3 regions of the Caballeronia sp. LZ016 genome follow, and region 3 is predicted to be linked to each of the others. Evidence: riboswitches for the same ligand, from Rfam matches in the RefSeq annotation. Region 3 holds a riboswitch; each other region holds the start of a gene.
The links. Region 3 has a riboswitch for cobalamin ahead of P9220_RS00735 (TonB-dependent receptor domain-containing protein). Riboswitches for the same ligand answer to the same signal wherever they lie in the genome.
Positions count from the first base shown of each region.

Region 1 (3,272 bases), on a different contig from region 3:
GAACGCGGCGGCAAGATCGGCGCTGCTGGGCGTGCCATCAAACAGGCCCATCACGCCTTCGATAAGAATAAGATCGGCTTCACGCGCCGCTTGTGCAAGCATCGCGCGGCATGCATCGAGGCCGACCATCGACAGATGCAGCGAATAAACGGGCGAACCGCATGCCCGTTCGAGAATCATCGGATCGAGAAAATCAGGCCCCGTCTTGAAGACGCGCACGCGCCGGCCTTGCCGCGCATGATGACGGGCAAGCGCAGCCGTCACGGTGGTCTTGCCCTGATGCGAGGCGCTTGCGCCGATGAAAAGTGCAGGGCAGCGCGCCATCAGAATTCGACGCCCCGTTGCGCTTTGACGCCTTGCTCACGGTATGGATGCTTCACGAGCCGCATTTCGGTGACGAGATCGGCAATGTCGACGAGCGCCTCCGGCGCATGACGGCCTGTTACGACCACATGAAGCATCGCGGGTCGGCCCTTCAGAGCATCGAGCACTTCATCGAGCGGAAGATACTCGTACTTGAGCACGGTGTTGAGTTCATCCAGCACAACCATCTGATATTCACCGCTTTCGATCATGCGGCGCGCTTCGTTCCATCCCTTGCGCGCGGTCGCCATATCGGCTTCGCGATTCTGGGTGTTCCACGTATAGCCATCGCCCATCGTGACGAAATCGCAGTTCGCTGCCGCGCCGAGAAAATCCCGTTCGGACGTATGCAACGCGCCCTTGATGAACTGCACGACGCCGAGCTTCATGCCGTGGCCGAGCACGCGCACCGCCATGCCGAACGCGGCTGTGGTCTTGCCCTTGCCATTGCCGGTATTCACGATCAACAGGCCCTTCTCGTGATCGGCGGCGGCCTGCTTCTTTTCATGGCCTTCCTTGCGACGCTGCGTCATCCGCAAATGCGATTCGGTGTCGGTTTTCATGGGGCGTTCTTGTCTGATGGCGCGTTCTTCATTGCGATCGCGACGGTCACGCCGCCGACGATGGTCTTTCCGAGTGCGAGCCGTCCGCCGCCGCTCGCCAATATGGCGCAAGGCTCGCACACGCCGTCGACATTCATGTGCCTGGCGGCTTGGCGAGAGTAATTCACCGGCGCTATAGCAATTTCTTCCGCGTTAAAAAAATGCAAAGCCAAACGATGACGCTCGCAAAACGCCAGCAGGCCAGCTTCGCATTCTTTAGCGTCGATGCTTGCGGCCAAGGCGATTTCATCGAATGAAAGCGCGGCTTCGTCGAGCGCCGTGCGTACGGCATGCTCGATGGCGTCTGCGCTCGCGCCTCGCCTGCAACCGATGCCGACTGCAAGATGGCGCCGGGTCGCGCTAATGGTCATCATCGAAAAGAAAATGGCGGCTTGCGCCGTGCATGCGTCCCTCGCGGATGCGCGGCGTTCGGCGAAGCGCGCCGCATGAAATCACGCAATGCGCTTCGTCCCCTGCGCTGGCCGGTATCCGGGCTTGCGACCTCATCGTGCGGCCTTCCCGCCTGCGCGGCAGTGGCATTTGAGCACCGTGCGCGGCATTGCATGGCACAAGCCGCCGGTCGCGTACCGTTGCGGGGACAGCACAGGCTGGCGCGTGATTCGTCCAGAAACACGGCTTCCTGTTTCCCGTTTAACTGCGCGTTGCGTTCGAACGCGCGAGCACCAGTCGCGGGCCAAAGATACCATAGGCGCTTCTTTAAGGCGCGTGTTTCCTTGACGCTCGTGTCCGCTAAGCCTAGACTTTCACGCAGTCTGGTGCTCGTGCGCGAGCTTCTTTTCGCGCACAGTCAAACGGGAAGCAGGGAGCGCTTAGCCATTTCATGCGTATGGCGTGCGCCAACCTGCGCTGCCCCCGCAACGGTAAGCGACTGGCGGTATCGGTATTGACGATACCGCGCATTGCGCTAAACGCCACTGCCAACGGCAGGAAGGCGGCGTAATGAGTCGCAAGCCCGGATACCGGCCAGACTTTCGCCAGGACCCATGCCGCGGGGATGCGGCTCGGTTCATGATCACGAAGCCGTGCGCCTTTCCCGTTCCATCCGCATTCGATGCCTCGAGCGGCGCCGCGCACGCACACACGCCACGGAGCAACAATGCAAACCCGCAAGATTCCCGTCACCGTCGTGACCGGCTTTCTCGGCAGCGGCAAGACTACCTTGATGCGCCATATCATGTCGAATGCGCAGGGCTTGCGCCTGGCGGTGATCGTCAATGAGTTCGGCGAGCTCGGTATCGACGGCGAGATTCTGAAAGGCTGCGGCATCGGTTGCGATGACGAAGCGGCGTCTGCCGACCGCAATCTCTATGAGCTTGCGAACGGTTGTTTGTGCTGCACGGTGCAGGAAGAGTTCTACCCCGTGATGGAGCAATTGCTGGAACGGCGAGACCGCATCGACCATGTGCTGATCGAAACGTCCGGTCTTGCGTTGCCGAAGCCACTCGTGCAGGCGTTCAACTGGCCGTCCATCAAGAATGCGTTTACCGTCGATGCCGTCATCACCGTCGTCGATGGTCCCGCTGCTGCAAGCGGACAGTTCGCGGCGAATCCCGCTGCAGTCGATGCACAGCGCAAGGCCGATCCGAATCTGGACCATGAATCGCCACTGCATGAATTGTTCGAGGATCAGCTTTCATCGGCCGATCTGGTGATCGTGAACAAGACGGACCTGATGGACGCTGATGCGTTCCACAAAGTCGAAACACTCATACGTCCCGAGATTCCGCCGCAAGTGAAGATCGTCCCTGCACAAATGGGCCGGCTCGATCTGCATGCATTGCTTGGCTTGCAATCGGCATCGGAAGAGTCGATTCATCTGCGGAACGACCACCATGGCTCAGTCGATGACGAAGGCCACGCGGATCATCACCATGACGAGTTCGATTCTGTCGTGGTTAAAGCGCGCATCGAGTCGCGCGAGCAGGCGATCGCTGCGTTGCAGACGCTCGTCGAGCAACATACCATTTATCGTGTAAAGGGCTTTGCGGCACTCCCCGGCGCTGCGATGCGTCTCGTCGTGCAAGGCGTGGGGCGTCGTTTCGACAGTTACTTCGATCGACGCTGGTCCGAAGGCGAAGCGGCGAGCCGTTTCGTGCTGATCGGCGAAGACCTCGATCAGCAGGCGCTTCAGGCCGCGTTCGACGCCGCGCTCGGTAATTCGCTCGTGCAGGCCTGACACGATGCATCTGCTACGCACGACGCCCGGCGGCTTCGTCGACGATGCCGCGGGCGTCATACGCATCGAACAGACGCGCGCGCCGATCGTCGTTCTGAGTTCCGCTGACA
Region 1 is NZ_JARTVY010000002.1:537,275-540,546, forward strand. Features, by position in the region: gene P9220_RS15885 (cobyrinate a,c-diamide synthase) at 1-324, opposite strand, end outside; gene cobO (cob(I)yrinic acid a,c-diamide adenosyltransferase) at 324-926, opposite strand; gene P9220_RS15895 (cobalamin biosynthesis protein) at 923-1,339, opposite strand; cobalamin riboswitch at 1,428-1,668, opposite strand; cobalamin riboswitch at 1,723-1,969, shown strand; gene cobW (cobalamin biosynthesis protein CobW) at 2,083-3,162, shown strand; gene cobN (cobaltochelatase subunit CobN) at 3,167-3,272, shown strand, end outside.
Region 1: linked by a shared signal. The riboswitch ahead of P9220_RS15895 (cobalamin biosynthesis protein) and the one ahead of P9220_RS00735 (TonB-dependent receptor domain-containing protein) in region 3 are both predicted to bind cobalamin.

Region 2 (3,272 bases), on a different contig from region 3:
TGCAACATCGTGATCGGCAACGCCTGCCGCCATGTATCGAAGCTACCGAGCGGTTCCGCCTGCGCCACCCCGATTCGCGTCAGTTCGCCGCCATGCCGCGCGCGCCACTCGACGAGCGCCGCTTCGCTCTGCAAGGTCACCGCGTTGACGATGAGCCGCCCGCCCTGGCGCAGCCGCGTCCAGCAGGTATCGAGCACGCCGGGTGCAGTCGCCCCTCCGCCGACGAACACGGCATCCGGCGCGGGCAGGCCATCGAGCGCGGCAGGCGCTTCGCCTCTCACGAGCCTGAGTGTCGGCACGCCGAGCGCATCGCGGTTGTGCTCGATGAGACGCTGCCGCCCTTCGTTGGCTTCGATGGCAATCGCGCGGCAAGCCGGATGCGCGCGCATCCATTCGATACCGATGGAGCCGCAGCCCGCGCCCACGTCCCATAGCAATTCGCCGGGTTGCGGCGCAAGACGCGCGAGGGTAATCGCACGGACATCGCGCTTCGTGAGCTGGCCGTCGTGACGGTACGCGTCGTCGGGCAAGCCGGGCGTGAGCGGCGGACCCGCGTGGCCCGCGTGCGTCCTGCACTCGATCGCAACGAGATTGAGCGCGGCGACGTGAGCCTCGCGCCAATCGTCCGCACGTTCGTCAATGCGCCGCTCATCGACGCCGCCCAACTGCTCGAATACGCTGATGCGGCTCGCGCCGAAGCCGTGCGCGGTCAGCAACGATGCGATGGCCGCGGGCGTCGAGCCATCCGCGCTCAAGACGAGAAGACGCGCACCGCGAAACGTATGCGCGAGCAGTTCAGCGGCCGGACGCCCGACGAGCGACACGCATCGAACATCCTGCAACGCCCAGTGCAGACGGGCCGCCGCGAGCGACAGCGACGAAGGCGCAGGAATGACGCGCATTTCATCGGGCGAAAGCTCGCGCGCGAGCGTGGCGCCGACGCCGAAATGCATCGGATCGCCGCTCGCCAGCACGCAGATGCGCGCGCCGCTCGCGCGCTCGGCAAGCACGGCATCGATGGAAAACGGCTTGGGCCACGGCACGCGGCGGGCTGCGATACGCGCGGGAAGAAGCGCGAGGTGCCGCTCGCCGCCGTGGATCGAACCAGCTTCGACGAGCGCGCGACGTGCCGCGCGACTAAGGCCGTGCCATCCGTCCTCGCCGATGCCCACCACGGTCAGCCAGGTCGACATGCGCCGTTCCCTCCTTGCGGTTCGCTACGCGCATCGCGAGAAAACGGCATGCACGAAGCGGTCTGATGGTCGATAAAACCGGGCATAATACAACGTCCGTCGGCGCCTGCGAGGGTCGAACCTCGAGGGCCTAACAGGGAACACAGCAAAACTGTGGCTGCCCCCGCAATTGTACGCAGCGAGTCCGCGCTCCACTGCCACTGGTTTATACCGGGAAGGCCGGCGCGGATGGCGACCTGCCAGCCAAGAGACCTGCCGACGCCAGAATCAACGCTTATTTCGCGCGAGCCGTCCGGGCGGGGTGTACCGGGCAGTTCATGGCGCGATACCGCATCCGTCACGCATTTGAACGCACATTCTTCAGTATCGCGGCCATCGGCCTGTCCGGGCCTCATGCGCATCGTGCCGGCACGAGACGGCGGCCTCGCGCGCTTGCGTCTGACGGGCGGCGAACTCGGCGCACCGGCGGCGCATGCCGTTGCGCGCGCCGCCATGCGCTGCGGCTCGGGCGTCATCGACGTGACCAACCGGGCCAACCTGCAATTGCGCGGCATTCGCGACGATGCCCATGCGGAACTCGTCGAAATCGCAATGAACGCCGGCCTCGGTCCGCAAGCCGCAGGCGGCGACGATATCCGCAACGTGATGCTGAGCCCGCTCGCGAACGCCTCGCTGCGCTCGCTCGCCGCCGGCATCACCGCCGCGATGCAGAGCGACGCCGCGCTGCACGCGTTATCGCCCAAATTCTCGCTGCAGCTCGACGGCGGCGAACGGCTCGCAATGCTCGATCACGCACACGATGTGTGGCTCTCCGCACTCGATGGCGGCGCGCGTTTCGCGTTCGGTTTCGCAGGGTCGATGCCGCATCGCGTCGATCATGCGCCCGCGCTCGGCAGCGTTGCGCGCGATGCCGTCGTGCCTTTCGTCGTCGCGGTGCTTCATGCGTTTCTCGCGCAAGCAACGCCGGAAGAGCATCGCATGCGTGAGTTTCTCGCACGAGTCGGCGTCGCGCGCTTTCTCCATGCGCTCACATTCGACGCCGTATCCACGACATGGCGTCGCGCACCGTCCGATGCATCGCTGCGCCTGGGCGCACATGCCATGCCGGATGACAACGCATGCTATGTCGGAGCGCAACCGCCGCTCGGCCGTCTCGATGCCGCCACACTGGGCGCCCTCGCCGATCTCGCCACATCGCATGGGGAGGGCCGCCTTATCGTGACGCCGTGGCAAAGCATCATCGTGCCGGGCGTCGTGCTGCAAGACACACAAAGCGTGATCGACCGCCTCGATGCGCTCGGCCTCGTGACGGACTCGCGCCATCCGCTTGCGCGACTTATCGCGTGTACCGGTTCGAGCGGCTGCGCGAAAAGTCATGCCGACACCAAAGCCGATGCTTACCGCCTCGCGCCGCTGTTGCCGCCCGATACGCACGTGCATCTGAGCGGTTGCGATCGTTCGTGCGCGGCGGCGCATCCCGTCGCGGTGACGCTGTTCGCTGTCGAAGCCGACCGCTACGACGTGCATTGGCACCCGCGTCGCGTCGCACGAAATCTATCCATCGAAGAGGCGGCCGCATGGCTCGCCCGGAGCCATGCCGATGCTTGACTACATTCGCGACGGCGCAGAAATCTATCGTCAGTCGTTTGCGACGATACGCGCCGAAGCCGACCTGAGCGCCATTCCATCCGACATCGAGAAGCTCGCCGTGCGTTTGATCCATGCGTGCGGCATGATCGATATCGTCGACGACCTGCGTTTCTCTCCCGGCGCGGGCGATGCGGGCCGCGCAGCGCTTGCTGCCGGCGCACCGATTCTCTGCGATGCGCGCATGGTCGCCGAAGGCATCACGCGTGCACGCCTTCCTGCCGACAACCGCGTCGTCTGCACGCTCGGCGATCCGTGCGTGCCCGAACGCGCACGCATGATGAACAACACCCGGTCCGCCGCCGCACTCGAGTTGTGGCGGCCGCACCTTGCGGGCGCGGTCGTCGCGATCGGCAACGCACCGACCGCCCTCTTTCATCTCCTCGACATGATCGATGCCGGCGCACCGGAACCGGCGCTCATTCTGGGCTT
Region 2 is NZ_JARTVY010000002.1:548,402-551,673, reverse strand. Features, by position in the region: gene cbiE (precorrin-6y C5,15-methyltransferase (decarboxylating) subunit CbiE) at 1-1,193, opposite strand, end outside; cobalamin riboswitch at 1,277-1,468, shown strand; gene cobG (precorrin-3B synthase) at 1,587-2,801, shown strand; gene P9220_RS15930 (precorrin-8X methylmutase) at 2,794-3,272, shown strand, end outside.
Region 2: linked by a shared signal. The riboswitch ahead of cobG (precorrin-3B synthase) and the one ahead of P9220_RS00735 (TonB-dependent receptor domain-containing protein) in region 3 are both predicted to bind cobalamin.

Region 3 (3,272 bases):
CGCCCACATGCCCCGCCCACGATCCCTCGACGCCCTGCACTTTCGCGCGCCCCACGTTCTGCGCGATATAGAAGCCGCTGCCATCCGATACGTAATCGATCAGATTCGAATAGCGCGTCTGGAATGCCGTCACGCGCAGCACGCCCACTTTGTCCGATGCGTACTGCAACGCCGCTTCGACCGAATGGCTGCGCTCCGGTTGAATCGACGCATTGCCGCTGAACGGATAGTAGAGGTCATCGAAGCTCGGGGCGCGGAACGACACCGCATAGCTCGCGCTCGCGCGCCAGTGGGCATCGAACCTGTAGGCGTAGCCGAGATAGTAGCTGTTCGCGCCGCCGAAATCGGAATACTGGTCGTGACGCACGTTCGCCTGAACCTCGCTCGAGCCGAAGCGCCCCACGTAACCCGCGAACACCGAATTCACGTGACGGTCCGGCGCGCTCAGCTGATCCGAATCGAGCGATTGATCGAGATGCTCGTAGCCGAACAGCAGCTTGTGGGCATCGGCGAGCCTGAAGTCGTTCTGCCAGAGGTACTGATGCGTCTCCGAGTTGAATCGGCTCGTATAGACGCCGTTCTGCTCGATGTTCGCGCGGTCCTGCCCCTGCGCCATCGTGAAGTGCGTGGTCCAGCGGTCGGTCAGCTTGCCGTTCGCGAACACCGACGCCGAGCGCACGCGGTCGTGCGTCTTGTTGATGTCGGTCGGCGAGCCGTAGGCATCGTCGAAGCTGTCGACGCCGTTCGCTTGCAAAAAGCGCACGCCCGCGTCCCACTTGTCGGTGAACTTGTGGCGCAGCGTCGCCGCGACGCTTTCGTTGAGATAGCCGTTCGCGTTCGGGTTGGCATTGGGCGCAAGCGCGGGATCGATCGACGAGAAGCCGTCGGTCTTTTCGCGGGACACGTTGAGGCTGAACGTGGTGCGGCCATCGGCGTCGAGCGCGCCGTCGACGCCCGCCGACTGACGCTGCGTGTGATAGCTGCCGTACTCGGCTTCGAAGTGGAAGCGCGGCGGGTGTGCATCGCCCTCTTTCGTGAAGATCTGCACGACGCCGCCGATCGCATTCGATCCATACAGCGCCGATACATTGCCGTTCACGACTTCGACGCGATCGGTCTGATCGAGCATTAGCTGCGACAACTGCGCCGCGCCGAGCGATACCGACTCCACGCGCACGCCGTCGATCAGCACGAGCGATTGCGACGACGCCGCGCCGCGTATGTACACGCCCGAATTCGCGCCTGGCCCGCCGTTGCGGGTGATCTGCACGCCGGGCGCGAGCGCGATGAGGCCGAGCACATCGTCGGCGTTGGTGTCGGCGATGTCCTGCTGGTCGAAGAGCGATGTCTGCGGAAGCGAATCGGCGAGCGGCTGCGGGCTGCGCGTCGCGGTCACGACGACGGGCGCGAGTGTTTGGGCGGCGGCATCGGCGGCATCGGCATGCGCGGATTGCACCGGCAGCACGCTGAACGCGGCGCACGCCGCAACGCAAACGGCGCGACGCCTCGTGCCGGACGGAGATGGAACCATGCGTGAAGACTTCCAGTTCGGGGCTGGCGCGTGCCCCGCTCCCCGCGAGGTCTGTGCGCGACGCGCGCGCCGGTCGTCATGACATGGACGCGCTGGACGATTGGCCGGTATCCGGGCTGGCGACGCTTCGTCCCGCCTTCCCGCGCATGGCGCGCAGTGGCGTCGACACGCTTCCTGCAGGGCGCACGCATGACGATGAACCATGCGATGCGACGCGAGAAACGTGCGAGGGACGACTTGCAACTTGCGTTGCGGTCGCTTACCGTTGCGGGGGCAGCACAGGTTGACGCGTCCCGGTCATGCGCCGTGGACTTCGCTCCCTGTTTCCCGTTTGACTGCATCCGCGAGAGAAGCGGACGCGAGCACCAAAAGTGCGGCAAGTTTAGGAGCGGGCATCGGGGCCGTCAAGAACGCGCGCCGTCCCAGCCGCTTGCAATCAACGCGCACGCTCGCTCTTTCCACACACGAATGCATGGCGATGCACGCATGTTCCGGGGTTGTTACGTCTCGAAACGAGACAATTATCGGACGCTGCTTTGAACCGCGCTAAAATGCCAGGTCTTTAGAGGACGCAGCACATGCTCAACGAACTCGAATCACTGTCAGGAAACATCGGCCGGCTGATCAAGATCAGCGAGCGCCACAATCAGGCGCGTCTCGCGCTGGAAGCGCAACTCGAACAATTGCGCGCCGACTACGCGGGCGTACAGGACGAACTCGTGCAGGTGCGAAGCGAGCGCGACGCATTGCAAGCCGAGCGTGACTCGCTCTCCGCGAAGATCGACGACGCTCAGGTGCGCTTGAACGCCATCCTCGAAAAACTGCCGCGCGGCAAGACGCAGCACGCGGAAAGCGACAATCAACTGGACCTTCTCAACGCCGAAGCCGAAAAGCACGCATCGCGCGGCGCGCAGCACGAACATGCGCATGCGGAAGAGATGCAGGGCGCTCACCATCACGGAGAGAAGGCATGACGACCACGCAGATCGAAGTATCCATCCTCGGGCAACCGTATCGCCTCGCGTGCTCGCCTGAAACGGAAGCCGCGTTGCGCGAAGCGGTCGCCCGCGTCGATGCGGAAATGAACAAGATCCGCAATGCAAGCAGCGTGCGCGGCACGGACCGCATCGCAGTGATGGCCGCGCTGTCGCTGGCGTCCGAATTGCTGCGTCTGCAGGAAAGCGTGCGTCACGGCGAGGCCTTCCCCGCCGAAGAAATTCGCCGCACGGTGCACTCGATGAACCAGCAGTTGGGCGCGGTCATCGCGCAGTACGAAGTGCAGTAAGTGCAGGTTATCTGCATGATGGGTTGATCTAATCACCCTCGCGGTGTCAATGAAAAAAAGATACCGCGCGATCGATGGCCGGGGGCTGCATAAGGCAAATGATTGGTGTAGAGTGATGTTTCCCTGCCTGGTGCGCCAAGGTCATATATTCCTTGAACCAATGTCACATTGGCACGGTTGCGGAACCTTGTAACACGGGCGCGCGCGTCACTTAGTCTGATGTACCCGAAGTGTTGCTTACCGCGACCAATCTTGAACCCAGGTTCAGGATGCCGGCCTAGCGGCTGAGGCGGGGACCTTACCCAGACGGCATCGGTTTTCACCGATGCCGTTTTCATTTGCATCGTCGACTCTTGCTGCTCCCTCATGCGCTACTGGCTGATGAAGTCCGAACCGGACGAAGCGAGCATCGATCATCTCGCGCACGCGCCGAAGAAAACCTTGCCGTGGACGGGC
Region 3 is NZ_JARTVY010000001.1:155,067-158,338, forward strand. Features, by position in the region: gene P9220_RS00735 (TonB-dependent receptor domain-containing protein) at 1-1,531, opposite strand, end outside; cobalamin riboswitch at 1,616-1,916, opposite strand; gene P9220_RS00740 (ATPase) at 2,110-2,505, shown strand; gene P9220_RS00745 (cell division protein ZapA) at 2,502-2,816, shown strand; RNA gene ssrS (6S RNA) at 2,934-3,116, shown strand; gene P9220_RS00755 (EVE domain-containing protein) at 3,183-3,272, shown strand, end outside.